Regions from separate parts of the Kribbella sp. NPDC031520 genome, predicted to be linked through region 3. Evidence: riboswitches for the same ligand, from Rfam matches in the RefSeq annotation. Region 3 holds a riboswitch; each other region holds the start of a gene.
What was found. A riboswitch is a leader RNA that binds a small molecule or an ion and turns the genes downstream of it on or off. The one in region 3 is predicted to bind ZMP and ZTP.

Region 1 (10,434 bases), on a different contig from region 3:
GCTGCTCGAGCCCCGTTCCGGGTACGTCTACGAGAAGATCCCGAAGTCCGAGGTCGAGGAGCTGATCCTCGAAGAGGTCCCGGACATCGACTACACCCAGATCGGTGGCCTGTCCGGCCAGATCGAGGCGATCCGGGACGCGGTCGAGCTGCCGTACCTGCACAAGGACCTGTTCCTCGAGCACGAGCTCAAGCCGCCGAAGGGCGTGCTGCTCTACGGCCCGCCCGGCTGCGGCAAGACGCTGATCGCCAAGGCCGTGGCGAACTCGCTGGCGAAGAAGGTCGCGGAGAAGACCGGCGCGGCCGGCCAGAAGTCCTTCTTCCTGAACATCAAGGGTCCCGAGCTGCTGAACAAGTACGTCGGCGAGACCGAGCGGCACATCCGCCTGGTCTTCCAGCGGGCCCGGGAGAAGGCCTCCGAGGGCATGCCGGTGATCGTGTTCTTCGACGAGATGGACTCGCTGTTCCGGACCCGCGGTTCGGGTGTGTCCTCCGATGTGGAGAACACCATCGTCCCGCAGTTGCTGAGCGAGATCGACGGTGTCGAGGGCCTGGAGAACGTGCTGGTCATCGGTGCCTCGAACCGTGAGGACATGATCGACCCGGCGATCCTGCGGCCCGGCCGGCTGGACGTGAAGATCAAGATCGAACGCCCGGACGCGGAGGCGGCCCGGGACATCTTCTCGAAGTACCTGACCGCCGGACTGCCGCTGCACGTCGACGACCTGGGCGAGTTCGGTGGCGACAAGCAGGCCTGCGTGGACGGGATGATCCAGCGCACCGTCGAGCGGATGTACACCGAGGCCGACGAGAACCGGTTCCTCGAGGTCACGTACGCCAACGGTGACAAGGAAGTCCTTTATTTCAAGGACTTCAACTCGGGCGCGATGATCCAGAACATCGTCGACCGGGCGAAGAAGATGGCGATCAAGGCGTTCCTCGACGAGAACCAGAAGGGTCTGCGGGTGCAGCACCTGCTGCAGGCCTGCGTGGACGAGTTCAAGGAGAACGAGGACCTGCCGAACACCACCAACCCGGACGACTGGGCCCGCATCTCCGGCAAGAAGGGCGAGCGGATCGTCTACATCCGGACGCTCATCTCCGGCAAGCAGGGCACCGAGCCGGGCCGGTCGATCGACACTGCGACCAACACCGGTCAGTACCTGTAAGAGCGTCATACCTCCGAAGAAGCCCGCGCCACGGCGCGGGCTTCTTCACGTCTGCTTCTGCGCGCATTCGTCAGCGGCTCGTGCTGAATAGAGTCGTGAGGAAGAGAGGAGGCAGGACATGGCCCCAGACCGGAAGCACAAGAACCACGAGGCCCTGCGCGGCTGGCTCGCGACCTCGGCGCAGGTGCTCGCGGTTCTCGTTGCACTGACCCGACTGATACTTCCCCTGTTCCACAGCGGAAGTAGCTGACGAATCGGAGATCAGCATCAAGTGGCGCCGGCGACACAACCGTGTTGCCGGCGCCTCCACATATACCAGCTTCCGGACCGGCGTTCCAGGAGCCTGGGGTAGAGATAACCCCCGGTCGGTTCGGGGGGTTTCCCCGATTGGTACGGCGTGATCGCGGGCCTACCGTGCTGCTATGGCGACGGACGATCTGCGTAAGGACCTGCGGGCCGCGGTGGCGGCGCGGCAGGAGCTCGGGCCGGAGTACGAGTCCGAGCTCATCGACAGCTTCCTCGACAAGCTCGACCAGCGTGACGCCCAGCGCCGCGCCGGCCTGCTGCCGGAGCGGGTGCCCAGCCGGCGGGTGAACCGTCACCCGAGCCGTGAGCCGGACCCGGGTGGTCTCGCGCTGGCGATCGTCTCGATCGTGGCGGCGATCCCGATCACCGCGATCGCCGCCGGCATGCTGGGCAAGTTCGGCGTCCTCATCTGCTGGGCCGGTCTGGTCGGGATCAACTACGCCCGCACGATGGCCCGTCGCCGTTAGCCGACCGGCACCTGCAGCCCCCGGGCGTCGAACGCGCGTACCTCGGTCTTCAGCTTCTGGCCGACCCTGAACTTTCCGTTCGCCTGCACCTCGATGTATGCGAAGCCGTCCTCCACGACGCCGCTGGTCCACGGGCCGGTCTTCCCGTTCAGCATGTACCGCGCCTCGACCTTCGCGACGTTCGGATGCGCCCGGTAGAGCCGCCAGGCCTGCAGCGTGGACAGGTTGTACGTGACGTCGCCGTCCGTGCCGCCGAGCGCCGTCAGGCCGTTCCGCACCGTGGGCTCGGTCTGCCAGACCTTGTCCTCGACGCGGGTGACCTGCCCGATCGCGCCGAGCTTGGCGCTCGGTGGTACGCGGGTCAGGCAGAACCGGTACCCGAGCTTGGCGGTGGACGGCGTTCCACCCGGGCCCGGCTTGCGACCGCCGCGGGACGCGGTGGGAGGTGGTGCAACGGTCCTGCGAGTGTCGCGCGCCAGTCCCACCAGCGCGGTGCTGTCCTGGGTGATGCCGCGGACGTGACGGCTCCACAGGACCTGGGCAGGACCGGCCTCGCCCGGGAACTGACATTCGGCGGTGACCTTGGCCAGGTCGTTATTCGACACCGCGCCGAGATCGACGCCGACCTTGGCTTCCGGCGAGGCGAGGGACGACGTACCGGCCGCGCCCGGGTCGTCGGAGGAATTCTGGGTGACGACCAGCGTGCCGGCGACCACGGCTCCGACGGCCGCGACTCCTACCACCGGGGCGACCCAATGCCGCGCGGGGTGCCGCGTGGCCGGCCGGGTCCGTTCCATCAGCTGGTTGCGCATCCGGGCCCGTTCGGCGGCGCTCAACGATGGAACGCGCGGCGGTTCGAGTTCGGTGTTCATGAGAGCTCCTCGGTGAGGGCGACCCGGGTGAGCAGGTCGGGGAAACGCTGACGGGTGCGGTGCAGCCGGGCCTTGACGGTCCCGACCGGTACGCCGAGGGCTTCCGCCGCCTCGGCTGTGGTGAGTCCGGACCAGACGACGAGCTCGAGCGTCTCGCGTTCGTGCCGGGGGAGTTTCGCGACGGCGCGGCGGATCGCGGACATCCGGAGCTCGTCGTCGAGCCGGCGGGCGACGTCCGGCGCATGGTCGTGTCCGGGCGCGGGGCCGGGCAGCCGGTCGACCAGATTCCGCAACCGGCTTGCCGTCCGGGCCAGTGTTCGGCACTCATTGCCGGCCACGACCAGCAGCCACCCGCGGGCACTCGGTGCGGTCAGCGGCCCGGGTGGGTTCCGTTCGAACCGTCGCCAGGTGCTCAGGAACGTCGCCTGGACCACGTCGTCGGCGGTACTCCAGGACGCGGTCCGGCGGAACGCGAACGCCCGGACGTCGTCGGCGTACCGGTCGAACAGCTCGCCGAGGGCGAAGTGGTCCCCGGTGCGCAACCGCTCCCACAGCTCCTGGTCCGAGCCGTCCGCCGGACCCGGACCGCCCGCTGAACCGGCGCCTGCGGATCCCATCGACGGCTCCGTATCGTCAGTCAGGATGATCTTCACAGCAGCTAATGACCGCTCGGCCGCCGAGTGGTTGCATCACAGCGCGGCGACGATCTGCGCCAGTCCGTCCTCGACGTCGCCGGGCCGGTCGAGCAGCAGGCCGCGGTGGACGCCGTACCAGGGGGAGAGCCGCGCCCAGTCCTTCGAGCGCTCGATCAGGCCGGGATCCGGCCGGTAGACCTCGCGTACGCCGGCGGCGACGGGTTCCGGTGCGCCGTTGAGCGGCCAGCAGAGGTCGAGGGCCGGGTCGCCGATGACCGCGTCGGTCCAGTCGATGATCCCGGTGATCCGGCCGCCGGCCATCAGGATGTGGTCCGGTCCGAAGTCGCAGTGCACCAAGGAGGTCCGGACCTGTGCGACCCGATCGAGGAGGTCCAGGGCCGTGCTGTGCAGCTCGGCAGGAAGCAGCGGCACGACCTGGGCCCGGAACTCGGCGAGAGTGGCCGTCTTCTCGGCCGTAGCGGTCGCTGCGTCGAGTGCGCCGTACGCGACGGCCTCCGCAGGGTCGACGGCGTGCAAAGCCTTCAGAAAGGCGCCCAGCGCCCGTCCCGTCTCCTCGTCGCCGGTCGTGAACGGTCGTCCGGGAAGCAAACGATGCCGTACGCCGTCCGCTGTCGGCTCCGGTACCGGTATCGGCAGGGGGAGCTGCGGGGCGAGCCAGGGGAGGAGCGTGAGCTCGGCGAGCAGCCGCGGCCGGACCTCCGGGCGACGGGGCACGCGATAGATCCACGGGCCGTCGATCCACGCGTGGCTGTCCCACCCCTCGTCGATCGCGAGGTTCCGGACCCAGTCGCCGAGCAGCCCGACGCTGTCCGGCATGAACGACCACTCGTCGAACTTCGCCACCAGCTCCGCGGGCGACATCCACGCGCCCCACGCGACCTCCTCGGGCTGGTGCCGCACCGGTCCGTCCCACACGCACGTGTAGAGGTATGCGTGGTACTGCGTGTTCTCGTCGGCGTAGTCGCCCTCCGGCAACCGCGTCAGCTCCACGCCGGTGATCCCGAGTTCCTCCTCGAGCTCCCGTACGACGGCGTGGAACGGGTCCTCACCTGCCGCCACCACACCGCCCGCGGCGAAGTCGTACCGGCTCGGATACACGTCCTTGGTTGGCGTCCGGCGATGGACGTAGATGTCACCGGCCGGATTCCGGACGACCACGCCGGTGGCCGAGTGCCGCAGGTTGTCGCGCCGCATCACCGACCGTGGCACGGCTCCGGTGACCTGGTTGTCGTCGTCCAGGATCGCCACCAATTCGTCCACGCGCGCAGTCTCACACGTAACCCTGTGGACACAGCAACCACTTTCGCCGTCGGTACCGCGTAGGCTCAACTCCATGAGTGTTCGGCGGATCATGGGTACCGAGACCGAGTTCGGCATCTCGGTACCGGGCCAGCCCGGGGCGAACCCGATGCTGACCTCGAGCCAGGTGGTGAACGGCTACGCGCAGACGCAGCCGCTCGCGCGCAAGACCCGGTGGGACTTCGACGAGGAGCACCCGTTACGGGACGCGCGCGGGTTCGACCTCAGCCGGGACGTGGCGGACTCCAGCCAGCTCACCGACGAGGAGACCGGCCTGGCGAACGTGATCCTCACCAACGGCGCCAGGCTGTACGTCGACCACGCCCACCCGGAGTACTCCGCGCCCGAGACCACGAACCCGCGGGACGCGGTGGTGTGGGACAAGGCCGGCGAGCTGGTGATCATGGAGGGCGCACGGCAGGCGCGGCTGATCCCGGGCGCGCCGCAGCTGAACCTCTACAAGAACAACGTCGACAACAAAGGCGCGTCGTACGGCGCCCACGAGAACTACCTGATGCGCCGGTCTACCCCGTTCGCGTCGATCGTGCGGCACCTGACGCCGTTCTTCGTCAGCCGCCAGGTGGTGACCGGCGCCGGCCGGGTCGGGATCGGCCAGGACGGTGCCACCCACGGCTTCCAGATCAGCCAGCGCGCGGACTACTTCGAGGTCGAGGTCGGCCTGGAGACGACGCTGAAGCGGCCGATCATCAACACCCGCGACGAGCCGCACGCGAACCCGGACCGGTACCGCCGGCTGCACGTGATCATCGGCGACGCGAACCTGTCCGAGATCTCGTCGTACCTGAAGGTCGGGACCACGTCGCTGGTGCTGGCGATGATCGAGGACGGCTGGCTGACCGACGACCTCGGCGTCGACCGCCCGGTGACCGCGCTGCACGAGGTCAGCCACGACCCGACCTGTACGCACCTGCTGACGCTGAAGGACGGCCGCAAGCTCACCGCCGTCCAGCTCCAGACGGAATACCTGGAGCAGGCCCGGAAGTACGTCGAGGACAAGTACGGCGACGACGCGGACCGGCAGACCAAGGACGTGCTGCACCGCTGGGAGCAGATCCTCGACCAGCTGGCGCTGGATCCGATGAAGTTGTCGGACCAATTGGACTGGGTGGCGAAGTACAAGCTGCTCCAGTCGTACCGCGACCGCGACGGCCTGGACTGGGACGACCCCAAGCTGCACCTGGTCGACCTGCAGTACGCCGACCTCCGCCCGGACAAGGGGCTCTATTACAAGTTGGTGAAATCCGGCCGGATGCAGCGGATCGTCACCGACGAGGAGATCCGGATGGCGGTCGCGCACCCGCCGACCGACACCCGGGCGTACTTCCGCGGCCGCTGCATGCAGCAGTACGCGCCGCAGGTCGCGGCCGCCTCGTGGGACTCGGTGATCTTCGATCTGCCGGGCAAGGAGTCGCTGCAGCGGATCCCGACCTTGGACCCGTTGCGGGGCACGAAGGCGCATGTCGGGGCACTTCTTGACCAGTGCGACACCGCGAGTGACCTGGTTCGCACCATTACTGGGGGCGGCGCCGGGTAGGGTCGCTAGTGAGGGTCGATTTGGGCGGCCCTCCCAGCGGTTCTAGGAGGTGGCCACATGGCGAAGGACGGCGGTCAGCAGCACAAGCAGCCGAAGCGTTCGTCGACCGAGGAAGAGGTCGAGCAGGTCGAGGCGTCCGAGGACGTCCAGGAGCGGAAAGAGCGGCTCGACGAGGACGTCGACTCGATCCTCGACGAGATCGACGAGGTGCTCGAGGAGAACGCCGAGGAGTTCGTCCGCGGATTCGTGCAAAAGGGTGGGGAGTGAACCGCTCGATGACATCTGATGCCTCCGGCCGGCTGCCGGAAGCCTTCCTGACCCCGGGCGGCTCGTCGTTCATGGACTTCCTGGCCGGGCACGCGCCCGACCTGTTGCCCGGACGGCGGTCGCTCGGGCAGGGTGACCTGTCCAGCGAAGTCCCGCACGGTACGACGATCGTGGCCGCCACCTTCCCCGGTGGCGTGATCATGGCCGGCGACCGGCGGGCCACGATGGGCAACATCATCGCCCAGCGTGACATCGAGAAGGTGTTTCCGGCCGACGAGTACTCGGCGGTCGCCTTCGCCGGGTCGGCCGGTTTCGGGATCGAGATGGTCCGGCTGTTCCAGGTCGAGCTCGAGCACTACGAGAAACTCGAGGGTGCGACGCTCAGCCTGGACGGCAAGTCCAACCGGCTGAGCGCGCTGATCCGGGGCAACCTGGCGATGGCCATGCAGGGTCTGGCCGTGGTGCCGCTGTTCGCGGGGTACGACGTGGACCTCAAGGGCGGCCGGATCTTCTCCTACGACGCCACCGGCGGGCGGTACGAGGAGCACCACTTCCACAGCGTCGGCTCGGGCTCGCTGTTCGCCCGCGGCGCGCTGAAGAAGCTCTACCGCGAGGACCTGTCCGAGACCGACTGCGTGACGGTGGCGATCCAGTCCCTGATCGACGCCGCCGACGACGACTCGGCCACCGGCGGCCCGGACATGCTGCGGCGGATCTTCCCGGTGGTCGGCGTGGTCACGGCGGACGGTTACCGGCGACTGCCCGAGGACGAGGTGGCCTCCTTGGTCGACGCGGCCTGGGAGCAGCGGCACCAGCGTCCCGACGGCCCGGCCGCGGCGTCCCTGACCTGATCACCCCGAACTGACAGAGGACTCGATGAGCGTTCCCTTCTACGTCTCGCCCGAGCAGCTGATGCGGGACCGGGCGGACTTCGCCCGGAAAGGCATCAGCAAGGGCCGCAGCGCGATCGCGCTGCAATATGCCGACGGCATCCTGTTCGTCGCGGAGAACCGGTCGCCCGCGTTGCACAAGGTGGCCGAGATCTACGACCGGATGGCCTTCGCCGCCGTCGGCCGGTACAACGAGTTCGAGAACCTGCGGATCGCCGGCGTCCGGCTCGCTGACATGCGCGGGTACTCGTACGACCGTCGTGACGTGACCGGCCGCGCGCTCGCCAACGCGTACGCGCAGACCCTCGGCGCGATCTTCTCCTCCGGTGGCGAGAAGCCGCTCGAGGTGGAGATCCTGGTCGCCGAGATCGGCAACAGCGCGGCCGAGGACCAGATCTACCGGCTCACGTACGACGGCTCGATCGCCGACGTCCGCGGGTACGCCGTGATGGGCGGCCCGGCGGAACAGGTCGCGGACTACATCGGCGAGCACTACCGCGACGCCATCTCATTGGCCGGTGCGCTTCGCCTGGCCGTGGATGCGCTCAGCCACGACGGCACCGAGGTCCGGGAGCTGACGCCGGACCAACTGGAGGTCGCCGTCCTGGACCGGACCCGCTCCCAGGTCCGCAAGTTCAAGCGGATGACCGAGGAAACCGTCTCCAACATCCTTTCGGAGTCCCAGCCGGCGCCGGCCGAGGAGACGTCCGCCAAGTCCGAGGACGACACCGCGTCCGCGGAGGAGACCTCGGAAGTACCGCAGCCGGACGACGCACCGGTGGCCCCACCGGAAGACCCCGAAGACAACCGTCCGCTGTGACGGACCACCCCGAGAACTCAGCCGTCACCGACCACGTGGCGGCTGAGCCATCTCCGGACCCGTCAGCCCCTGTTTCGCCCGCTGGGGGTCAGCCGGCTGATCCGGCGCCCTGGGAGTTGCTGGGGGAGGAGCTGGGGTTCGAGCGGTTCCTGTCGGTGCGTCTGCGGCGGTACCGGATGCCCGACGGGCGTGAGGTCGAGTGGGACGTGTTCGGCCGTGAGGCCGGCGTCAACGCGGGGGTGACCGTGCTGCCGCTGACGCCGGAGGGGCGGATCGTGACGATCCGGATGTTCCGGGCCGGTCCGGACAGTGTGGTCACGAACCTTCCCGGTGGGCTGGTGGAGCCCGGGGAGGAGGTGGCGGTCGCGGGTGCGCGGGAGCTCGAGGAGGAGACCGGGTACACCTGCGAGACCCTCGACGTGGTCGGCTGGCAGTGGTCCGGGGCGTCCTCGACGTTCCGGAAGTACGTCGCGATCGCCCGCGGCTGCCGCCCCGACGGCAAGCAGCAACTGGACGAGACCGAGGACTGCGTCCCGGTCGAGCTCACCGTCGACGCCTTCCGTGCCGAGCTCCGCAATCCTGGCGCGATGACCGGGATCGACGCCGCCTACCTGGCCCTGGACCACGCTGGTCTGCTCTGACTGGATATCCTGACGGTGGACCGCGACTGGCGTTGAGGTGGAGGAACCACCGGGGAACGGTCTGCCATCCGGCTTCGCCGCGCGCCTGGGCACCTTCGTACCAAGAGGGTGTCTGGGAACCCTCACAGAGGAGTGCGCGCATGAGTGCTGAGCTGATGATCGGGACCGACCTCGCCGCCGAGATGGTGGCCAAGGCGGCGGAGCGGGCGAGTGCCCTGCGGGAGCGGTACGGCGTACAGCCGTGCCTGGCGACGGTTCTGGTCGGCGACGATCCGGCGTCGGCGACGTACGTACGGATGAAGCAGAACCGGTCGAGGAAGGCCGGTATCGCGTCCCGCAGCGTCGTACTGCCGGCCTCGACGACCACCGAAGAGCTGGTCGCGGAGATCAGCAAGCTGTCCGAGGACCCGGCTGTGCACGGCATCCTGCTGCAGCACCCGGTTCCGGCGCAGATCGACGAGCGGGCTGCGTTCGAGGCGATCGACCCGGCCAAGGACGTGGACGGCGTGACGATGCGGTCGTTCGCGGCGATGGCGTTCGGGGACCAGGGGTTCCGGTCCGCGACGCCCGGCGGGATCATGCGGCTGCTGGCGGCGTACGACGTACCGCTCGAAGGCGCCCACGCCGTCGTGATCGGCCGCAGCCCGATCCTCGGCAAGCCGGCCGGTATGTTGCTGCTGGCATCGAACGCGACCGTCACGTACGCGCACTCCCGGACCCGCGACCTGCCCGAGCTCGTCCGCACGGCCGACGTGGTGGTCGCCGCGGTCGGTAAGGCGAACTTCGTCCGCGGCGACTGGCTGAAGCCGGGCGCGGTGGTCGTCGACGCCGGCTTCAACGAGGGCAACGTCGGCGACGTGCACTTCGCCGAGGCGGCCGAGGTCGCGAGCCTGATCACCCCGGTTCCGGGCGGCGTCGGTCCGATGACGATCGCGCTGCTGCTGGAGCAGACGGTCGACGCCGCTGAGACGGCTGTCCACTCCTTGACTACGCTGAACTAGGGTTGGGGGAGGCGAACGAGGAGGCGAGACGTGGCGGTACGGGCGATCCGGGGTGCCACCCAGCTGGACGTGGACGAGCGCGAGCATCTGCTCGAGCGGTCCGCGGAGCTGGTGAAGGCAGTCCTGGAGGCGAACGATCTGGAGAACGAGGATCTGATCAGCATCCTGTTCACCGTCACGTCGGACCTCCGGTCGGAGTTCCCGGCCGTCGCCGGCCGCCAGATCGGGCTCACCGACGTACCACTGATGTGCATGCAGGAGATCCCGGTGCCGCACGCGCTGCCGCGGGTCGTCCGGCTGATGGTGCACACCGAGTCGCCGCGCTCCCGGGACAAGATCCAGCACGTGTACCTGCACGGCGCCGTCGCGCTCCGTCCGGACCTGACCGGTGCCCAGTGAAGGCGGCATGGTGACTGAGCTTCGCGGGCCGGTCCGCATCGTCGGTACCGGGCTGATCGGTACGTCGATCGGCCTCGCGCTCGCCCGGCTCGG
Region 2 (10,434 bases), on a different contig from region 3:
CGTGGCACTGGCTGATGCAGCAGGCCGTCGGGTTCGGGCTCCAGGCTGCGCCGTGGACCAGCGAGGCGCCCGTGCCGCACCTCACTCGCGCGGCCGGGTTCTACCTGTGGTCGCAGGTCGAGCCGGGGCATGGTTGCCCGATCTCCATGACGTACGCCGCCGTACCGGCGCTGCGGGCCGACGAGGCGCTGGCGAAGGAGTGGATCCCGCAGCTCGCGTCGACGGAGTACGACGTACGCCGGCTGCCGGCCGCGGCGAAGAACGGCGTACTGGCCGGGATGGGGATGACCGAGAAGCAGGGCGGTTCCGACGTACGGGCGAACGTCACGACGGCGACGCCGGTCGGGGACGAGTACCAGCTGCACGGGCACAAGTGGTTCTGCTCGGCGCCGCAGGTGGACGTGTTCCTCGTACTGGCGCAGGCGCCGGACGGGCTGAGCTGCTTCGTCGTACCGCGAGTTCTTGCCGACGGCAACCGGAACCCGTTCGCGCTGCAGCGGCTGAAGGACAAGCTCGGGAACCGGTCGAACGCTTCGTCCGAGGTCGAGTTCCACGGGACGATCGGCTACCGGCTCGGAGAGGAAGGCGCCGGGGTCCGGACGATCATCGAGATGGTGGCCGCTACCCGCCTCGACTGCGTCCTCGGGTCGTCCGCCCTCCAACGCCGCGCCCTGGTCGAGGCCATCTGGCACACCCGCCACCGCTCAGCCTTCGGCGGCCTACTGGCCGACAAGCCTGCGATGCAGAACGTGCTGGCGGACTTGGCGCTCGAGAGCGAGGCGGCGACGGCCCTGGGGATGCGGTTGGCAGCCGCAGTGGACGCCACGGTTGCCGGTGACCAGAGCGAGGCTGCCTTCCGGCGGATTGGGTTGCCGTTGGCGAAGTTTTGGGTTTGTAAGCGGACGCCGTTCATGGTGGCCGAGGCGCTGGAGTGTCTTGGCGGGAACGGGTACGTCGAGGAGTCGGGGCTGCCGCTGCTCTACCGGGAGTCGCCGTTGAACTCGGTCTGGGAAGGGTCCGGGAACGTGAACGCGCTCGACGTACTCCGGGCGCTGCAACGGCCCGAGTCGCTCGACGCCTGGCTGACGGAGATGGCCGCCGTTCAGGGTGCCGACCAGCGGCTCGATGCAGCCGTGAACGACGTACTGCAAGCGCTTGCTGACGCCGAGAATGCCGAAGCCGGTGTGCGAAGGCTGGCTGCGCTGATGGCCCTGTGCCTGCAGGGTTCGTTGCTGCTCAGGTACTCGACACCCGAGGTCGCGGACGCGTTCGTGGCGTCGCGATTGGCGAAGGACTGGGGTGGGGTGTTCGGGACGTTGCCGAGGACGACACCGTTCGAGCAGATCGTCGATCGCGCGATAGGGTGAGCCACGTCGCGACTGGCGCGCTGAAGGTGGATAACCACCGGGGAGCGAAACCCGTCGGCACCGTGCGCCTGGGTGCCTTCGACCCACTGCAACCGCAGGAGAGACAACGATGACTCAATCCTTCGACGCCGCCGCCGCGTCGGCCGCGTACAACAACGCGCTGCAGGTGATCGCCGCGGTCGAGCCGACCATCGCCGGCGCGATCAGGGCCGAGCTGGCCGACCAGCGGTCCTCGCTGAAGCTGATCGCCAGCGAGAACTACGCCTCCCCCGCCACCTTGCTCACGATGGGCAACTGGCTGTCGGACAAGTACGCCGAGGGCACCGTCGGGCACCGCTTCTACGCCGGCTGCCAGAACGTCGACACCGTCGAGCAGACCGCCGCCGACCACGCGACCGCGCTGTTCGACGCCCGGCACGCCTACGTCCAGCCGCATTCCGGCATCGACGCGAACCTGGTCGCGTTCTGGGCGATCCTGGCGCAGCGGATCGAGTCCCCGGCGCTCGCCGAGGCCGGCGCGAAGCACGTCAACGACCTGACCGACGAGGACTGGACCAAGCTCCGCAAGGCGCTCGGCGACCAGAAGATGCTCGGTATGTCGCTGGACGCCGGCGGTCACCTGACCCACGGCTTCCGCCCGAACATCTCCGGCAAGATGTTCAACCAGCACTCGTACGGCACGAACCCGGAGACCGGGCTGCTCGACTACGACGAGGTGGCCCGCACGGCGCGCGAGTTCAAGCCGCTGATCCTGATCGCCGGCTACTCGGCGTACCCGCGCAAGGTGAACTTCGCCAAGATGCGCGAGATCGCCGACGAGGTCGGCGCCACCCTGATGGTCGACATGGCGCACTTCGCCGGCCTGGTCGCGGGCAAGGTCTTCACCGGCGACTTCGACCCGGTCCCGCACGCGCACGTCACCACGACCACCACGCACAAGTCGCTGCGCGGCCCGCGCGGCGGCATGGTGCTCTGCCAGCCGGAGTACGCGGAGTCCGTCGACCGCGGCTGCCCGATGGTGCTCGGCGGTCCGCTCAGCCAGACGATGGCCGCAAAAGCGGTCGCCCTGGCCGAGGCGCGGCAGCCCGCCTTCAAGGACTACGCGCAGGCCGTCGCCGACAACGCGGTCACGCTGGCCGAGGGCCTGATGAAGCGCGGCGTGAAGCTCGTGACGGACGGTACGGAGAACCACCTCGTCCTGCTCGACGTCTCGTCGTACGGCATCACCGGCCGCCAGGCCGAGTCCGCCCTGCTCGACGCGGGCATCGTCACGAACCGCAACGCCGTACCCCGCGACCCGAACGGCGCCTGGTACACCTCCGGCGTCCGGATCGGTACGCCGGCCCTGACCACGCGCGGGTTCGGCGCCGACGAGTTCGACCGGGTGGCCGAGCTGATCGTGGACGTCCTGTCCGCGACCACCCCGACCACCACGTCCGCCGGCGCCCCGTCGAAGGCGAAGTACGTCCTCGCCGACGGCGTCGCCGACAAGACCCGCGCCGCCTCCGCCGAAATCCTCGACAAGCACCCGCTGTACCCAGGCCTCGAGCTCAACTGAACGCACGGACGGCGCCCGCCTGGGCGCGGGCGCTGTCCGACGTCAGTTGGTGACTGTTCCGGCCGGCGGATGACTGGGCAACGCCTTGCACACCTGCTCGGCGATACCGACGGCCTCGGTCGGGTCAGGGCCGTACGTCAGGACATAACCGAGCCGGCGGTGGTACGCGGTCGGCTCCCAGCGCCATCGGATCAGTCCGTCCGGCGCATCGATCGGATCCGGCGGCTGGGCAGGCAGCCCGTCGGCGAACAGCTCGTGGTCGCCATGGACGAACCGGATGGCTGCGGCCGCCTGGGCCGCACGGCCAACCGGATCCGTTCTCGGATCGAGGGCATCGAGCAGCACCTGACGCAACACGTCGACGCCGGTGCTCAGCTGCAGCAGTTCCCAGATGCGGTCGCCACCGAGCCGACGGTTGACCTCGACAACCTTGGGTCCGTCGTCGGTCAGCATGAGTTCCACATGTGCCGGCCCGTCCAGGTGTCCCAGCGCCGTCAAGGCTAGGAGCGCCTCGGTCCGGAGATCGCCGACGTCCACCCGGGCGGGCATGAGATGACCGACCTCGACGAAATGCGGCGGCCCGGAGGTGAACTTCTCGGTCACCATCAGGGCCTCGTGCCGGCCCGAGACCGATCGGGTCTCGACGCTGAACTCCGGGCCGGACAAGCGCTCTTCCGCGAGTACCGCACCCAGACCGGCCGAGCGGACCCAATGCCAGCCCTCCTCGGCCTGCTCGGCGCTGTCGACCGCGAAGACCCCCAGACTCCCGTTGCCGAGGTCGGGCTTGAGAACGATCGGGCCCGTCGCGGCGAAGGCGCGCACCTCGGCCGGATCGGAACACAGCCGGTGCCGAACCGGCCGGCACCCTCCGTCCGCGAGCAGATCCCGCTCAGCGCTCTTTCCCGGCCGCCGGTCCGCCGGCCCCGGGACGGACCGGATCCCGAGCTGCGCCGAGATCGCGGCCACCGCGGGCAGCGCGAATTCGCCGTACCCGGCCACCACGTCGAGCAGATCACTCCGGTGCAGAGCGGCGGCGGTTTCGAGGATCTCCGCGGGCCGATCCCAGCGCGCCACCCGCAGCCCGGCGGCCCATCGCTGATAGGGCGCGAGGTCGTAGCCACCGGGCATCCCGTCGAGCTGGAGCAGCGTGACGCGACCGGGCAGGCCGACAAGCCGGGCGGCCAACTCCGGCCAGGCGCCGACGAGCAGCAGATGCGTCATGACACCGCGGCCTTGTCGAGTGCGTCCCGGACGTCGCCGACCAGATCGGCCGTCGCCTCACAGCCACACGAGATCCGTACGAGACCGGCGGGTACTGCGAGATGCGGCCACGCACCGATGTCATTGGCGGTCGACTGCAGACCGCCGTAGCTGGTGGCCGGACTGATCAAGCGGCTCGCGCGGAGGAAACGATGCAGGTACGCGCGATCGGGCAGGCGGAAGGCCAGCAGACCACCGCCGAGCGTCATCTGCCGGGACGCGAGCTGGTACTGCGGATCGGACGGCGAACCCGGCCAACGCAGTCCGGTCACCTCGGCGCGCGTCGCGAGCAGCTTCACCAGAGCCGCCGCGTTCGCATTCTGCCGTTGCACTCGCAACTCCAATGTCCCGATCGACCGCAGCGCCAGCCAGCAGGTGAAGGCGGCCGGAATACCGCCGTGCAGATAACGCCAGTCCCGCAACGCCGTCAGCAACGCGGGGTCGCGGCTGCTGACATGGCCGAGCACCAGATCGTGGTGACCGCCGACGACCTTGGCATCGCTGCACATCACCAGATCCGCGCCCAGGTCCAGCGGACACTGACCCAGTGGCGAGGCAACCGAGTTGTCCACGGCCACCAAGGCACCGGCCGCGTGCGCGAGGTCGGTGATCTCGCGCAGGTCGTAGAGCTCCAGCAGCGGATTGCTCGGTGACTCGACCACGACGAGCCGGGCCCCGATGACGGCGGCCGGCAAGTCGGCCATGGTGTCGAGCACAACGGTCTCGACGCCCCGGCCGGCGAGCTGATCGGCGATCTGCCGGGTCTCGTAGTAGGTCCCGCCCTCGAACAGCACCAGCCGATCAGCGGGCCGCAGCAATCCGAGCAGTACGGCGGAGACCGCTGCCATCCCGCTGTTGAAGACGACCGACCGGCCACGATCGAGAGCCCCCAGCGCATCCTCGAGCTGATCCGCCGACCGATGCCCCCACCGGCCGTACCGGACCGGCGCGAGGTCGTCCAGATCCTGGTGGTACGCCGAAGCGAACTCAGGCGAGACGACCAAGGGACCGGCCGGCTGCGGGACCGGAATCGCAGCCCGCGCGGCGAGGGTCCCGACTCCGAAATCACCGTTCGTCCAGTCCATCCGCGGCTCCCCTCCGTGACCGGCCGTTCACCGGGCGCTGACGTACATTAACCGGTTAACAGCCGCCTGCACAGAGCTCGGAAGACCTTTTCACCTGGATCGAATCGACGCCGACGTGACCCGGGCCTCGAGCTCAGCCGACGTCTGGCTCCGACGCCTTCGTGCCGTGCTTCGGCATGAGCACGGCGGCCAGGACAGCTCCGGCGACGGCGATCGCCGCGGAGACCCACATCGTGGTGTTGAGGCTGGTGAGGAAGGCAGCTCGTACGCTGCGCGCAAGCGCCGGCGAGCCGGTCCTGGCGGCGACCGCGAGGCCGCCCGCGAGACTCCGCTCGGCCGCGTCGGCCAACTGCGCGGGCAAGCCGCCGACCTGGACGTGGTGCCGGTAGACCGAGTTGAGGACGGTGCCGAGGACGGCGACGCCGACCGTGCCGCCTACCTGGCGGAACGCCTGCAGGAGGGCGGAGCCGGTACCGGCGCGCTCCGGGTCGAGGACGCCGAGGGCGGCGTTCATTGCCTGGGGCATCGAACAGCCGAGCCCGAAACCGACCACCACGAACCAGATCGCGGTGTAGCCGTAGCCCGTACCGAGATCCGTGGACGCCCCGAGCACGAACCCGACAGCCATCACCGCGAACCCGGCCATGACGACCAGGCGCGTGCCCACGCGAGAGTCGACCGGTTCGGCGAGCTTGGCACCGACGGTCATGCCACCGATGAACGGCAGCAGCTTCAGGCCGGTGTGCAGGGCGTCCGATCCGTTGATGCCCTGGAAGTACTGCGGCATCGTGAACAACAGACCGAAGATCGCGAACACCGACACCGTCAGCAGTACGGCGCCACCGCTGAAGACCCGCTCGCGGAACAGCCGCAGCTCGATCAGCGGCTCAGTGTTCCGGCGCTGCCACAGCAGGAAGCCCGCGATCAGTGCGACGGCCAGCGCGAGGAACACGATCGTGACGCCGTCCGTCCACGAGGACTCGCCGGCTTTCGTCACGCCGTACACCAGGGCCGCGAGGCCGGCGCTGGACAACAGGATGCCGAGCCAGTCGATCGCCGGCCGGTTCGCGCTCCGGCTCTCCGGCACCAGCAGCGTGACCGCGATCGCCGCGAGGAACGCGATCGGGATGTTGATCACGAAGATCCACTGCCAGCCGGCGTGGTCGAGCAGCAGACCGCCGACGATCGGGCCGAGTGGCATACCGATGCTGTTGGCAATGACGAAGAAGCCGATCGCCTTCTTCCGCTCCTCCTCGGTGCGGAACAGTACGGTGATCAGCGACAGCGCCACCGGCACGATCATCGCCGCGCCGATGCCGAGGAACGCCCGGGCGGCGATCAGCTGACCGGCCGACCCGGACAGCGCGCAGGCGAGCGACGCGAGCCCGAACAGCGTCAGCGCGATCGCGATGATCTTGCGCCGCCCGTACCGGTCGCCGAGCAGACCGGCCGGCAGCAGCAGCGCGGCGAGCACCAGGTTGTAGCTGTTCGCCATCCACTGCAGCTGGCTGGTGGACGCGTCGAGGTCCTTGGCGAGCGTCGGCAGCGCGACGTTCAGCACGGTGGTGTCCAGACCGAGGACGAGTACGGCGAGACACAGCGCGATGAGCACACCGAACCGGCGGGCGCCGGTCAGTGTCGACTGCGGGGTGGTCGTGGTCATGAGATTCAAATTATCAGAATCTTGTGATAGTTGCGATAGATCAAATTACTGTAAGCTTCAACTGTGGTGGAGGAACCCAGCCGGGAGGCCGTCAGCCAGTTCGTGGAGCGGTTCGCGGGCGTCCTGGCGAACAGCGGCGTACCGACCATGTCGGCGCGCGTGATGGGCGCGATGCTGGTCAGCCCGAACGGGACGATGACCGCGGCCGAGCTGGCCGAGATGCTGAAGATCAGCCAGCCCGCGGTGTCCGGCGCCGTCCGGCAGCTGCTGCAGGTGTCGTTCATCTCCCGCGAGCGCCTGCCCGGGTCCCGCAAGGACCACTATCGGATCCGCGAGGACGTGTTCGCCGCGATCCTCGAACGCCGGAACCTCGCCCTCGGCGAGTGGGAGGCGACCAGCCGCTCCGGCGCCGCACTGTTCGGCGAAGACTCCCCCGTCTGCCGGCGCCTGACCGAGGCCGCCGACTTCTTCGCGTTCATCCACGCCGACATGGAACAGATGATCAAGGAGTGGCGAGCGGAACATCCTCGATGAACCGTCGCGAGGCCGGGCAGCTCGTCGGTACGGCCTGGCTCGACAGCGACTACCGGATCGCCTGGGAGACCCGGATCATGCGCCGCCGGGTGCCGCTGTACCGGGCCGGGATCGCCGTACTGCGCGCGCTCAACGCTGTCACCGGCGGGCGCGACCGGCCGTCGTTGAAGGTGACGCAATGGAACCGCGTCGGCCCGCACGGCGGGACGTTCGTGATGGACAAGCTCGAGACGATGACCGGGCGGACGGATCACCCGGTGACGTCGCGGGCCGAACTGCGGGCGCGTACGTCGTTCGCGTCCCGGCTGGCGCGGGCGATCTCGGCGGACGAGTGGCCGCAGATCATCTCCGAGTACGAGCGGCGCCGGCGTGGTGAGCGTCCGCAGTACCACTATGTCGGGCACCGGCCGCTGAACGCGGAGTCACACGCGCTGATGGACGAGGCGTGGGTGCGGGGCGAGCTGCCGACGGACAGGTTCCGGGCGTGGAACGTCATCAAGTACGAGGACGACGGCGCGTTCTACAGCGAGTTCTACACCCATGGCGACGCCCGCGGTTATCCCGGCGGCGAGACGAACCCGCGGTTCCGGCTCGGCCGGATCATGTTCGACGTCAGCTGGCGCGACAGGGCGACGCTCGCGCTCGAGCGTCAGGTACTGCGGCGAAGCCGGGTTCTTCGCGCGAAAGAGCTGGTCAAGTTCTTCCGGATCGAACTGCGGGAGATGTTCCGCCCGCCGGCCCCTCCCGCGGCGAACCCGACGAGGAAACGCCGGGACGCCTTCACCCCAGAGGTCATCGCCGCCGTCGCCGCCTTCGCCAAACCCAAGGAGCTCCGCTCCCCGACCGCCCGCGGCGAGACCACCCCCAGCCTGACCGCGCCTCCGCCATCGACGTCGCCAACACCCTCGCGAAGGCACTACCACCAGCAGTCAACGGACAGTTGCTGGCGGCAACTCCACGCAAACCCGCCGAGCAACAGCCAGCGCCGCCGCATCCATCCCATACGGCGCAACCACCTGAGCCCCCACCGGCAACCCACCCAACAACCCGACCGGCACACTCACCGCCGGATGCCCAGTCACGTTGAACACCCAGCACGGATCCCCGGTGACGATGCTCTCCTCGTGCTGATCGTAGCCATGGGCAACAGTCAGCGTGGTCGGCGTGACGAGTACGTCGACCTCCGCGAAGAGGTCGGCCAGCGCGGTGTTGTTCCGGTTCCGCACCTCGACAGCCCGCCGCACCGCAGCCGTCGTCATACCCCGTCCGTTGTCGAGCGCCGACAGCACGGGCCACGCTTCGTCGGTCGGTTCGAGCTCCAGCGGTACGTCGACCACGTCCACGCCACACACCGCCAACCGCTCCCGAACCACCCGATCCACACCCACGTCAGCCGCACACACCCCAAGCGTCGACCGATACGCCACCCGCCACTGCCGACTTTGAGAACCCACCAACCATGAATCGCCGCCCATGGTGGTTGGTGGATTCTCAAAGACGGCACACCCGCGGTGGTCAGCCGGCGGACCGCGTCACCTGGCCCGGCAAGTGACGAGGGCTGGCGGTGGATCACTCGGCCACCAGGGCGTACGCGAAGGCGAGGCGGCGGTCGAGCCAGTCAGCTCGCACCGTGATCAAGGTGGTGCCCTCGGAGTACATGGCGACCTGGTCGGCCGTGCGCCACTCGAGGGTGCGGGTCTTCGTGGGCTGGTCGCCGCCTTCGTCGCCGACGCCGGTCAGGCCGTCGAGGACTCCGACGAGCAGGCGGCTCGCTGCCTTGGCGGCCAGGCGGGCGGGTGGGCCGCTCAGCCATTCGGTGCGGCCCAAGAGCTCGGGACGACCGGGTTGGGTGATGCGCCAGTTCGGGCGCAGGAGCGGCCGGGTGGACGGGATGCGGGTGATCGTGCCGAGCTCGGTGCCGCCGGCATCAAGGACCGACCAGGTGTGCTCGGACGACTCCGCGACCCGGCAGAGCAGGTGGGTCAGGTCCGCGTCGAGGTAGAGCGAGCGGTCGGAGCCGACGTACGCGTACGGCGTGAGCACCCGGTCGTCCTTCGGGCCGGACGCCACCCGGATCGCGTTCGGACCCCACTCGATGCGGTTGCGGGTTCGGGTCGCGGGGCGTTCGACGTTCCCCAGGGTGAACTCACTGACGCTCTCCCAGCCGGACACTCGCTGAGTGTACGGGTGGCCGGACGCGGACCGCGGCCCACAGCACCAGGGCCGCGAACAGTACGGCGACCAGTACGCAGGCGGCCGGGATGCTCGACAGGCTGATCAGGGCGCCGAATCCGGTCATCGCGAGCGGCATCAGGGCCTCGTCGGACAGGTTCACGAGGCTGTAGCTGCGCCCGAGGTACGACGGATCGACCGACTGCTGGAACGCCGCCGACAACTGCGCCGACGCGATCCCCGCCGTACTCCCGATCATCGCCATCGCCACGAACACCGCGAGCTTCGGGGCCAGCCCGATCATCGCGCACCCGGCCGCCTGAACCACCAGCGCGAGCAACCCGGACCGCGCCAGGTCGGAAGGCTTCCACCGCATCGCCACCACCGCCCCGGCGGCCGCCGCGATCCCGGACGCGGCCTGGAACCACCCGAACCAGGCCGAACCCCAGCCCGCGGCGTGCGTCCGCTGCACCAACCCCACCGCGAGGATCGGCCCGACGCACAGGTTGAGCCCGGAGAACGCGATCACCAGCGTCCGCGCCCGTACGTCCCGCTTCAAGTACGCGAACCCGGCCCGCAAATCAGCAACCACAGATCCACCCGAGGACACCGGCTGCGGCAACCGCGGCTTCACCACGAACGCGAGCGCCACCGCGATCACGACGAACGACGCCGCATCGACGATCATCACCATGACGAGGCCGCCGTGCGCGACCAGCAGACCACCCAACGGCGCCCCGGCGAACGCCGCGAGCCGCGTCGCCAGCTGCGTACCTGCCGACAGCGTCACGAGAT
Region 3 (10,434 bases):
GCGCCGACACACCACCGCAGAGGACGGCCTGCTCACCGAACAGGTCGGTTTCGGTTTCCTCGGTGAAGGTGGTCTTGATACCGCCGGCGCGCAGACCGCCGATGCCCTTGGCGTACGAGAGCGCGAGGTCCCACGCCTTGCCGGTGGCGTCCTGCTCGACGGCCACCAGTACCGGTACGCCACGGCCCTCGGAGTACTCGCGGCGGACCAGGTGACCCGGGCCCTTCGGCGCGACCATGAACACATCCACGCCGGCCGGCGGCTTGATGTAGCCGAACCGGATGTTGAAGCCGTGCCCGAAGACCAGCGCGTCGCCGTCGACCAGGTTCGGCTCGATGGCCTCCTTGTACAGCTTGCGCTGCGCCGGGTCCGGAGCCAGCACGACGATCACGTCGGCCTCCTCCACCGCCTCGGCCGGCGTGACGACCCGCAGGCCCTGTGCCTCGGCCTTGGCACGGCTCTTCGAGCCCTCCGGCAGGCCGACGCGGACGTCGACGCCGGAGTCGCGCAGCGAGAGCGCGTGCGCGTGGCCCTGCGAGCCGTAGCCGAGAACGGCCACGTGCCGGCCCTGGATCACCGACAGGTCGGCGTTGTCGTCGTAGAACATTTCAGCAGCCACTTCGGGCACTTCTCCTTAGTGTTGATTCGGTACGGCGGCGGAACGGCCCGGCGGCGGCGCCGGTACCGGGTGCGAAGGATGGCGGTCGGCGGGTCGCGCCTGCACGTTCGGGGGTCCGGACTGGACGTGCGGCGGCGGCACCGGGACGGGCCGCAGCGTGCGGTCGGAGATCGAGCGGCTGCCGCGGCCGATCGCCACCATGCCGGACTGCACCAGCTCGCGGACGCCGAACGGTTCCAGCACCCGGAGCATGGCCTCGAGCTTCTCGGGATTGCCGGTCGCCTCGATCGTGATCGCGTCCGGTGCCACGTCCACCACCTTGGCGCGGAACAGCTGGACGGTCTCCAGCACCTGTCCGCGGGTCAGGGTGTCGGCCTTGACCTTGACCAGCAGCAGTTCGCGCTGGACGGTCTGGGTGGGTTCGAGCTCGACGATCTTGATCACGTTCACCAGCTTGTTGAGCTGCTTGGTGATCTGCTCCAGCGGCTGCTCGTCGACGGAGACCGCGATTGTCATCCGGGACACCTCGGGGTGCTCGGTCGGGCCGACCGCGAGCGAGTCGATGTTGAACCCGCGCCGGGAGATCAGCGCCGCCACCCGGGCCAGCACACCGTGCTTGTTCTCCACCAGGATGCTCAGTGTGTGCTTGGACATCGTTACAGCTCCTCGCTGTCCCACTTGGGCGCCATGTCGCGGGCGATCTGGATCTCGTCGTTGCTGACGCCGGCGGCGACCATCGGCCAGACCATCGCGTCCCGGTGCACGACGAAGTCGACCACGACCGGCGCGTCGGTGACCGCCATCGCCTTCTCGATGGTGGCGTCCACCGAGTCCTTGTCGGTGCAGCGCAGCCCGACGCCGCCCATCGCCTCGGCCAGCTTGGCGAAGTCCGGGATCTGGGTCGAGTGCAGGTCGGTGTTCGAGTAGCGCTTGTCGTAGAACAGCGTCTGCCACTGCCGGACCATGCCCAGCGACTGGTTGTTGATCACGGCAACCTTGATCGGGATGCCCTCCAGCGCGCAGGTGACGAGCTCCTGGTTGGTCATCTGGAAGCAGCCGTCGCCGTCGATCGCCCACACGGTCTTGTCCGGCCGGGCGACCTTGGCGCCCATCGCGGCCGGTACGGCGTACCCCATGGTGCCGAGGCCGCCGGAGTTCAGCCAGTGACCGGGCTTCTCGAACGGCAGGAAGTGCGCGGACCACATCTGGTGCTGGCCGACGCCTGCGGTGTAGATGGCGTCCGGGCCGGCGATCTGCCCGATCCGCTGGATCACGTGCTGCGGCGACAGCGTGCCGTCGTCGGGTTCGTCGTACCCGAGCGGGTAGCGGGAGCGGACGTCCTCCAGCTGGTGGCGCCAGGTGTCGTACGACGGGGTGCGGCCGGCGCTCGCGATCTCGGTCCTGAGGGCGGCGATCAGGTCGGTGATGACCTCCTTGCAGTCACCCACGATCGGCACGTCGGCGGCCCGGTTCTTGCCGATCTCGGCCGGGTCGATGTCGGCGTGGATGACCTTCGCCTCGGGTGCGAACGAGTCGAGCTTGCCGGTCACCCGGTCGTCGAAGCGGGCCCCCAGGCAGATCAGCAGATCGGACCTCTGGAGTGCGCCGACCGCGGACACCGAACCGTGCATACCGGGCATGCCGAAGTGCAGGTCGTGGGTGTCTGGCAGCGCGCCGCGGGCCATCAGCGTGGTGACCACGGGGATGCCGAGCATCTCCGCGAGTTCCTTCAGCTCGGCGCTGGCCCGCGCGCGGATGACGCCACCGCCGACGTACAGCACCGGCTTCTCGGCCGCGGCGATCAGGCGGGCCGCCTCGCGCACCTGCTTCGGGTGCGGGCGGGTCACCGGCCGGTAGCCGGGCAGCGAGAGCTCGGTCGGCCACTGGAAGTCGACCATCGACTGCATCGCGTCCTTGGTCACGTCCACCAGCACCGGGCCGGGCCGGCCGGTGGAGGCGATGTAGAACGCCTCGGCGATCGTGGTGGCGATGTCGTTCGGGTCGTTCACCAGGAAGTTGTGCTTGGTGATCGGCATCGTGATGCCGCGGATGTCCGCCTCCTGGAAGGCGTCCGTACCGATCGCGGCGCTCGCGACCTGCCCGGTGATCGCCACCAGCGGCACCGAGTCCATGTACGCGTCGGCGATCGGCGTCACCAGGTTGGTCGCGCCCGGGCCCGAGGTCGCCATGCACACGCCGGTCTTGCCCGACGCGGAGGCGTACCCCTGGGCGGCGTGGCCGGCGCCCTGCTCGTGACGTACCAGGATGTGGCGGATCTGGGTCGAGTCGAGCATCGGGTCGTACGCCGGGAGGATCGCGCCGCCCGGGATGCCGAAGACGGTGTCCACTCCGGCATGTTCCAGTGCGCGGATCAGAGCCTGTGCCCCGGTCAGCTGCTCACTCATGAGTGCCTTCCCTCAGTCCTGTCACGATATTTGTACTGTTCGCGACCGATCCATCCTCGCTCTTGCTTGTTTCCTTTGCGATGCCGGGTCTCGGATAGTCGCATTGGCAACAAAAAACCCCTTCCGCCGGGTTGGCTGAAGGGGCGCGCTCGACTCTGTGGTCGCGTCAGTCGGCGCGCCGCACAAGTACGAGGAGAATCGATCGCATGTAGGCATTATTCGCCGACACCGGGCAGCCGGGTCAAGTTCAGCCGCCTGCCGTCTCATTTCCTGAGACGCCCGTCTTACGTCCACTGTCTCCGTAACTTGATGACGCCGTGATGGCACTGTGAGGTTGGTTAGTTACGCCGCCAACGGTGAAGTCGGTCAGCAGGAGACACCGCCCGGCAGCAACTGCAACCCGTACGGACCGTGTGAGCCGTGGTGCGCGCATTTCGCCACCTGGACCTGGCGGCAGGCCGGGATCGACATCCCGAACTACGGCTTCACCGGTGACATCTACACCTGGGGCCAGGGCAAGGGCCGCGCGCACTCCGGCAACTCCGGGATGCAGCCCGGTGACATCGTGCTCTACGGCACCGGTCCGCAGGACACCGACACCAGCGTGCACACCGGCGTGGTCGTTGCCGTCGGCACCGACGGGAAGATCACCACGGTGGAAGGCAATTCGAACAACCAGGTCAGCAAGCACGGCCCGTTCGACCCCAAGCACGCGCAGAGCGCCGGACGCCCAGCCGACATCTACGGCTGGGTCGCGGCGCAGTAGCCCCTGAACGAGCCGATGCGGGGACTCGCCCCACCCGCATCGGTTCCTCCTAACCGCGTTGTTTCGTGTAGGTGGTGCTCCTAGCATTCGACGGGTGACCCTTGATCCGTACGGCGACGAGCAGCTGGTACACCTCTACGACCTGGACAACCCGCCCGGCGAGGACGACGCGTACTACCGCGGGCTGGCAGTCGGCGCATCCAAGGTCCTGGACTTCGGCTGTGGCACCGGCCTGCTCACGCGGTCCCTGGCCGCGCCGGGGCGGGTCGTGATCGGCATCGACCCGAGCCCGACGATGCTCGGGTACGCACGCCGTCAGCCCGGTGCCGACGCGGTCACCTGGATCGACGGCGACCACAAGGCCGTACGGCCGACCGGCGACGTGGACCTCGTGGTCAGCAGCGGCAACACGATGATGCACGTCGCCGAACACGCGGCTGCCTGCACCGCGCTGGCCGCCGCGCTGCGGCCCGGCGGGATGTTCGCGTTCGAGTCGCGCAACCCGGCCGCGCGGGCCTGGGAGCAGTGGACGAGCGAGGCGACGTACGGCGAACGCGACACGGTGGCAGGCCACCTCAAGGAATGGCTCGAACTGATCGAGATCGCGAACGGCCGCGTCGTCTTCGACGCCCACAACGTCTTCGAGGACGGCCACGACGCCGTCTACCGCAACGTCCTGTACTTCCGCTCCCCCGAGGAAATCACCGCCGACCTGCTCGCAGCAGGCTTCGCCGACGTGACCATCGAGGGCGGCTGGCACGGCGAGCCACTGACGGCCGAGTCCCGCCTGCTGGTCGTCCGGGCGACGAAGTAGGCTCGGGGTACCGCGACTGGCGAGGGTGGGGTACCACCGGGGAGCTTTCGAGCGGGGCGTCGTCCGCCTGGGCGCCCCGAGGTTCTCGGAGGTTGCGATGCGGTTGCGGTACGGGATGAATCCTCAGCAGGCGGCTTCGGTGGACGATCCGCCGTTCACGGTGGTCGCGGGTGGGCCGTCGTACATCAATGTGCTGGATGCGCTGACCGGTTGGCAGTTGGTGCGGGAGGCGGCGGGGCAGTTCGGGGTGCCGGCTGCGGCGTCGTACAAGCATGTGTCGCCGGCCGGAGCCGCGGTTGGATCGTCGGTCGCAGAGGCTTATGCGCGAGCGCGGGACGCGGATCCGAAGTCGTCGTACGGCGACTTCCTGGCGGTCTCGCATCCGGTCGACGCGGAACTGGCCGCAGTACTCCAGCGGGTCGTGTCGGACGGGATCATCGCGCCCGGATACGAGGACGGCGTACTGGAGATCCTCGCGGCGAAGAAGCGCGGGACCTACCTGGTGCTCGAAATGGACGCATCGTACGAGCCGCCGGCGGAGGAGGTTCGCGACGTGTACGGCGTACGGCTGACGCAGGAGCGCGACGTCGCGCCACTCCCCCACGACCTGCCGGACGACGCCGTACTCGGGATGATCGTTGCCCGGTACACCCAGTCGAACACCGTGGTGATGGTGAAGGACGGTATGGCGATCGGCATCGGCGCCGGGCAGCAGTCACGCGTCGACTGCACACGGCTGGCCGGTGAGAAGGCCGCGCTCTGGTGGTCACGCCACTCGGACGAGCCGCTCACCGGCGTCACGATGGTCTCCGACGGCCACCTCCCCTTCGCGGACAACGTCGAAGTAGCCCACCGGTACGGCGTGACTCACATCGTCGAGCCCGGCGGGTCGATCCGCTCCGGCGAGGTCGCCGCCGCGTGTGCCGAACTGGGCATCACGTGGTCCGCAACCGGCGTCCGCCTCTTCAGACACTGAGCAAATAGGAGCCCGAGGCAACAGCTTCACGAACCCGAGCGGCCGTCTCCGTAGCGTCCAGCCCGGTGGTGTCGATCGCGTGCGCCTCGAGCGCGCCGAGATCCGCGAACGCCCCATGCAGTCCGGTGAGCGCGTCGGCGTCGGTCAGCTCCGGCTCAGGCCGGTCCTGCCCGCGACGCAACGTCGTACCCAGATCAGGTCGGAGTACGACGTACGACATCGACCACCCGTCCTGCTTGGCCGCCTCGCGAAACGGGTCGAGAAACCACGGCCCGATGACCCCGTCCACCACTACGTCGTACCCGCCACGCGCATAAACGCCGACGGTCGCGACGATCGCATCGACGACGATCTCGTTCTGGCGCTCGGCGCCCGGGAGATACGGCGCGACAAAGCCGGTGCGAATGCCGCGGTAGTACTCGTCGGTCGTCAGATGCATCGTCGGCCGGTCGGCGTCGGTGGCGACGAGCTTGGCGACCGTGGTCTTGCCCGAGCCGGACGGACCGGTGAGGAGGAGGACGTTCATCGGGCGAGATCACCGCGGCCCTTGGTCGGCTTGGGTGAGAGGATCGCGGCAGCTCCGAAGTCGTAGCCCTCGCGGTCGCGGTCGGTCAGAGCCGCGCGCGGCAAGGGCTCTACCGGACGCACAGACGGGGCGGTGCCTCGCAGCGCTGGTTGCAGGTCGCCGATGAGGTCACGTGGGTCTCTGACCAGTGGCGTGCCGCGTTGCGGGAAGGGCTCGGTTGTAGCGAGCTGCCGCGTGTGCGAGAGGAGGTCGTCCCAAGTCATCCGGCCCTGGTCGTGCTCACGCACCAGCGTCCGCAACTGGTCGACGTTGAAAGCACGGTCCGGGAAGAGCTCGTCGCTCTGGCGCAGTGTGTAACGGTGACTGCCGAAAATGCCCTGCTGCGACTGCAGGAACGGCATCGAGAGCTCACGCGGCACGGCGATCCCCGTGCCGTCGCTGAACGCCGGGACAGCCAGGGACTCGCGGTTGCGCTCGATCAACAGCCCTAGACCGCGGTACGGCCCCGCGCGCAAGCTGAGGTCCGACTTGTCCGCGTCGCTGACTGCCGCTGCGAGGGGCCGGTCACTGGTCGCTCCGGTGATGACGCCGACCTCCGAGTCGAGCGCGGTCACCTGCGTGGCCATGATCAGCTCGTCGACGGCCTGGTACCCGTCAGGCGTGAACAGCTCCATCGCCTCGTACCCGTGCCGCTGCTCGTACTCACTCATCGCCTGATGCGCCGCGACCACGCTCAACCGCTCACGGTCCGGGCTCAGGTCGTACGGCGGCACCGGAGCCTTCCGATGCAGCGCCTGCTGCTCGTCCAGCACGATCAGGCCGGCCCGGTGCGGGCTGAGGTCGTACGCGTTCCCGGCCTCCTGGACGTGGTCGTGGTAGATCCCGGCGATCAACGCGAGGCCGACCGACTCGGGTGGCGCCGCCCCGGTTTCGACCAGCCGGCCCGCGCCCCGGGCCGCGTGCCAGGCGACCCGGAGGTTGTGCGTCGCGTTGTGATTGGCCCAGCCGTCGCGGTACCGCTGGTCGGTTCCGTACCTCCGGACCAGGAACTCGAACTGCGCACGAACGATGGCGGACGCAGCGACTTCGATCTCGTGAACGCGACGCACCGCCGTACCGTATCGAGTCGCCGGGCCACGGTCAGCCGCCGGCGACGCTCGGGAGGATGAGGAGCTCGTCGCCTTCGGACAGCGGGGTCCGGAGGCCGTCGAGGTCGCGGATGTTTTCGTCGCGCAGGTACACGTTGACGTGCCGGCGTACCGCTCCCTGCTCGTCGGTGAGTCTTCGCCTGAGCGGTCCGTCCAGCGCGGCGAAGGCCTCGGCCACCGTGGCGGCCTCGACCTCCACCCGTTCGGCCCCGCCCGCGAACGGGCGGAGCACCGTCGGCAGGCGGACCGCGATCATCCGACGACCGCTGCGCGCACGGTGAGTACGTCCGGCAGGTGACTCGCGACCTCGGACCAGGTGTCGCCGGCGTCGGCGCTCGCGTAGACGCAGCCGTCGCGGGTGCCGACGTACACACCGGCCGGATCGGCGGTGTCGGTCGTCATCGCGTCCCGCAGTACCGGGATGTACGAGACCTCGGGCAGCCCGGACGTCAGCGCTTCCCAGGTCGTGCCGGCGTCGCGGGAGCGATAGACCCGGCAGCGCGCCTCGGTCGGGATCCGGTTGCCGTCGGCGATCAGCGGGAAGACGTACACGGTGTCGGGCTCGTGCGGGTGCACCACGATCGGGAACCCGAAGTCCGACGGCAGGCCGTCCGCGATCGACTTCCAGATCGCGCCGCCGTCGTCCGACCGGTAAACGCCGTGGTGGTTCTGCGCGAACATCCGCTCCGGTACGTCGGGGTGCGCCGCCAGCTTGTGCACGCACTGGCCGAACTCCGGGTCCGGATCCGGCATGAAATACGCCTTGATGCCGTGGTTCGCCGGGGACCAGCTCTCGCCGCCGTCCGTCGTCTGGTACACGCCACCGGTCGACATCGCCACGCTCAGCCGCTGCGGATCGGTCGGATGCGGCAGCACGGTGTGCACCGCCTGCCCTCCGAACCCGGCGCCCCACTCCTTGCGGTGCGGGTGGTCCCACAGCCCGCGGACCAGGTTGAACGTCACGCCGCCGTCGGTCGACTTCCACAACGCGGACGGCTGCGAGCCGGCGTACACGACGCCGGGCTGGTCGGGCGGCGCCGCCTGGATCTGCCAGACCCGCTCGAGTGTCGCGTCGGCGTCCTTCGGGAAGCCGATCGAGCCCTCCGGCGGCTCGGCCCAGGTCTTACCGAGGTCGTCGGAGTGGAAGACCGCGGGACCCCAGTGCTCGCTGGTGCCGCCGACGAACAGCCGGGCACCGCTGGCACTACCGGCACTGCCGCCGCGGGTGTCGATGCCCACCGCGTACACGCCCTGCATCGCGAACTCCGGCACCGGCCCGTCGAGCCGCCAGTCCTTGCGGGCAGCGTCGCTCCGGCCGATCCAGAGCCCTTTCTTGGTCCCGATCAGCAGTACGGCCTCGGACATCGTCGTCCTCCCTCTAGCGTGGTGGACCCCCCACCACATTGATCAACGGTTCCCCGGACGCGTAGCGCTCCAGCTGCGCCCGCACCAGCCTGGCGACCCGCGGCGCGAACGCCGTCGAGGCGCCGCCGCGATGCGGATTGATCAGTACGTTCGGAGCAGACCACAGCGGATGTCCGGCAGGCAACGGCTCGGGGTCGGTCACGTCCAGCGCGGCCCGCATCCGCCCGGTGCCGAGCTCGGCGACCAACGCGTCCGTGTCCACGACGACACCGCGAGCGACGTTCACCAGCAGGGCGCCGTCCTTCATCCGCTCGAGGAACTTGGCGTCCACCATCCGCATCGTCTCCGGCGTCGCCGGAGTCAGCAGTACGACCACGTCCGCACGCGGCAGCAACTCCGGGAGCTCGGTCATCGGGTGTACGCCGTCCCGCTCCCGCCGCGCAACGCGGATCACGTCGCACTCGAACCCGCTCAGGCGGCGCTCCAGCGCCTCGCCGATCGCGCCGTACCCGAGGATCAGCACGGTTCGGTCGGCGAGCGAGTCGTCGACCTGGTCGTACGAGCTCGGCCAGACCTGGCGGTCCTGGTCGCGGACGGCGCGCGGCAGGTTCCGGAACGAGGCGATGATCAGCCCGACCGCCAGCTCGGCTGTCGACGCGTCGTGCACGCCGCGGGCGTTGCACAAGGTCACGCCGTCGGTGAGCCGCGACTGGACGTGCTCGAACCCGGCCGTCTGCAGCTGCACGACCTTCAGCGCCGGCATCTCCCGGACGACGTCGAGCACGTCACCGCCGCCCATGTAGCTCGGCACGTAGAACTCCACCTCGTCGAGCGACTTCGGCCGCTCGCCGCCGGCGTAGAACTCCACGTCGAACCCCGCGGGCACCCCGCCGAGGAACGCCTCGGGGTCCTCCCACGGCAGCCATGCCTTCACCACATCAGCCATGTGAGAGAACTTACTCGGACGCCCCGACAGTTTGAACTCCCGTGCCAGACGGCGGGCGGCGTCGTAGTCTGGATCGGTGCCTTCGACATCGGATGTGGCGGCGGTGGTGGCGCACGATCAGGCTGTCGGGCGGCTGCGGGAGTCGTACGAACGGATCCCGCGGGGCGCGCCGGTCCGGCTTGCGAAGCGCAGTTCGAACCTGTTCCGGCCGCGGACCGAGCTGGACCGCCCGGGCCTGGACGTCTCGGGCCTGACCGGCGTGATCGGCGTCGACCCGGGCGCGCGGACCGCGGACGTGCAGGGGATGTGTACGTACGAGGACCTGGTCGCGGCCACGCTGCCGCACGGGCTGACGCCGATGGTCGTACCGCAGCTGAAAACGATCACCCTCGGCGGCGCGGTCACCGGCCTCGGCATCGAGTCGTCCTCGTTCCGCGCCGGCCTGCCGCACGAGTCCGTACTCGAGCTCGACATCCTGACCGGCGCCGGCGAGCTGGTCACGGCCCGGCCCGACAACGAGCACGCGGACCTGTTCCGGATGTTCCCGAACTCGTACGGGACGCTCGGGTACGCCACCCGGTTGCGGATCGAGCTCGACCGGATCTCGCCGTACGTCGCGCTCCGGCACGTCCGGCTCGACCTTGACGAACTGGCCCCGGCGATCTCCACGATCGTTGCCTCGGGCACGTACGACGGCGAGCCGGTGCACTTCGTCGACGGGGTCGCGTTCAGCCCCTCCGAGGCGTACCTGACGCTCGGGCGGAACAGCGACGCGGCCGTTCGGACCAGCGACTACACCGGCCAGCAGATCTACTACCGCTCGATCCAGCAGCGGCAGCAGGACTTCCTCACCGCGCACGACTACCTGT

Region 1: linked by a shared signal. The riboswitch ahead of ACZ5BU_RS08710 (bifunctional 5,10-methylenetetrahydrofolate dehydrogenase/5,10-methenyltetrahydrofolate cyclohydrolase) and the one ahead of ACZ5BU_RS35165 (5-aminoimidazole-4-carboxamide ribonucleotide transformylase) in region 3 are both predicted to bind ZMP and ZTP.
Region 2: linked by a shared signal. The riboswitch ahead of ACZ5BU_RS11435 (glycine hydroxymethyltransferase) and the one ahead of ACZ5BU_RS35165 (5-aminoimidazole-4-carboxamide ribonucleotide transformylase) in region 3 are both predicted to bind ZMP and ZTP.

What each region holds. Positions count from the first base shown of each region.
Region 1 is NZ_JBVIKS010000002.1:29,467-39,900, forward strand. Features, by position in the region: gene arc (proteasome ATPase) at 1-1,168, shown strand, start outside; gene ACZ5BU_RS08660 (hypothetical protein) at 1,287-1,418, shown strand; gene ACZ5BU_RS08665 (hypothetical protein) at 1,591-1,941, shown strand; gene ACZ5BU_RS08670 (hypothetical protein) at 1,938-2,813, opposite strand; gene ACZ5BU_RS08675 (RNA polymerase sigma factor) at 2,810-3,430, opposite strand; gene ACZ5BU_RS08680 (phosphotransferase) at 3,503-4,729, opposite strand; gene dop (depupylase/deamidase Dop) at 4,803-6,323, shown strand; gene ACZ5BU_RS08690 (ubiquitin-like protein Pup) at 6,381-6,590, shown strand; gene prcB (proteasome subunit beta) at 6,599-7,441, shown strand; gene prcA (proteasome subunit alpha) at 7,467-8,300, shown strand; gene ACZ5BU_RS08705 (NUDIX hydrolase) at 8,417-8,941, shown strand; ZMP/ZTP riboswitch at 8,954-9,039, shown strand; gene ACZ5BU_RS08710 (bifunctional 5,10-methylenetetrahydrofolate dehydrogenase/5,10-methenyltetrahydrofolate cyclohydrolase) at 9,082-9,942, shown strand; gene aroH (chorismate mutase) at 9,973-10,341, shown strand; gene ACZ5BU_RS08720 (prephenate dehydrogenase) at 10,349-10,434, shown strand, end outside.
Region 2 is NZ_JBVIKS010000002.1:563,773-574,206, forward strand. Features, by position in the region: gene ACZ5BU_RS11430 (acyl-CoA dehydrogenase family protein) at 1-1,367, shown strand, start outside; ZMP/ZTP riboswitch at 1,370-1,448, shown strand; gene ACZ5BU_RS11435 (glycine hydroxymethyltransferase) at 1,477-2,925, shown strand; gene ACZ5BU_RS11440 (ATP-grasp domain-containing protein) at 2,968-4,146, opposite strand; gene ACZ5BU_RS11445 (aminotransferase class I/II-fold pyridoxal phosphate-dependent enzyme) at 4,143-5,270, opposite strand; gene ACZ5BU_RS11450 (DHA2 family efflux MFS transporter permease subunit) at 5,404-6,933, opposite strand; gene ACZ5BU_RS11455 (GbsR/MarR family transcriptional regulator) at 6,997-7,467, shown strand; gene ACZ5BU_RS11460 (hypothetical protein) at 7,517-7,690, opposite strand; gene ACZ5BU_RS11465 (amidase family protein) at 8,397-8,942, opposite strand; gene ACZ5BU_RS11470 (hypothetical protein) at 9,037-9,639, opposite strand; gene ACZ5BU_RS11475 (MFS transporter) at 9,614-10,434, opposite strand, start outside.
Region 3 is NZ_JBVIKS010000008.1:218,285-228,718, forward strand. Features, by position in the region: gene ilvC (ketol-acid reductoisomerase) at 1-607, opposite strand, end outside; gene ilvN (acetolactate synthase small subunit) at 635-1,273, opposite strand; gene ACZ5BU_RS35150 (acetolactate synthase large subunit) at 1,276-3,024, opposite strand; gene ACZ5BU_RS35155 (CHAP domain-containing protein) at 3,353-3,790, shown strand; gene ACZ5BU_RS35160 (class I SAM-dependent methyltransferase) at 3,885-4,604, shown strand; ZMP/ZTP riboswitch at 4,607-4,684, shown strand; gene ACZ5BU_RS35165 (5-aminoimidazole-4-carboxamide ribonucleotide transformylase) at 4,702-5,580, shown strand; gene ACZ5BU_RS35170 (AAA family ATPase) at 5,570-6,106, opposite strand; gene ACZ5BU_RS35175 (hypothetical protein) at 6,103-7,215, opposite strand; gene ACZ5BU_RS35180 (MoaD/ThiS family protein) at 7,247-7,510, opposite strand; gene ACZ5BU_RS35185 (WD40/YVTN/BNR-like repeat-containing protein) at 7,507-8,619, opposite strand; gene ACZ5BU_RS35190 (2-hydroxyacid dehydrogenase) at 8,633-9,565, opposite strand; gene ACZ5BU_RS35195 (FAD-binding oxidoreductase) at 9,642-10,434, shown strand, end outside.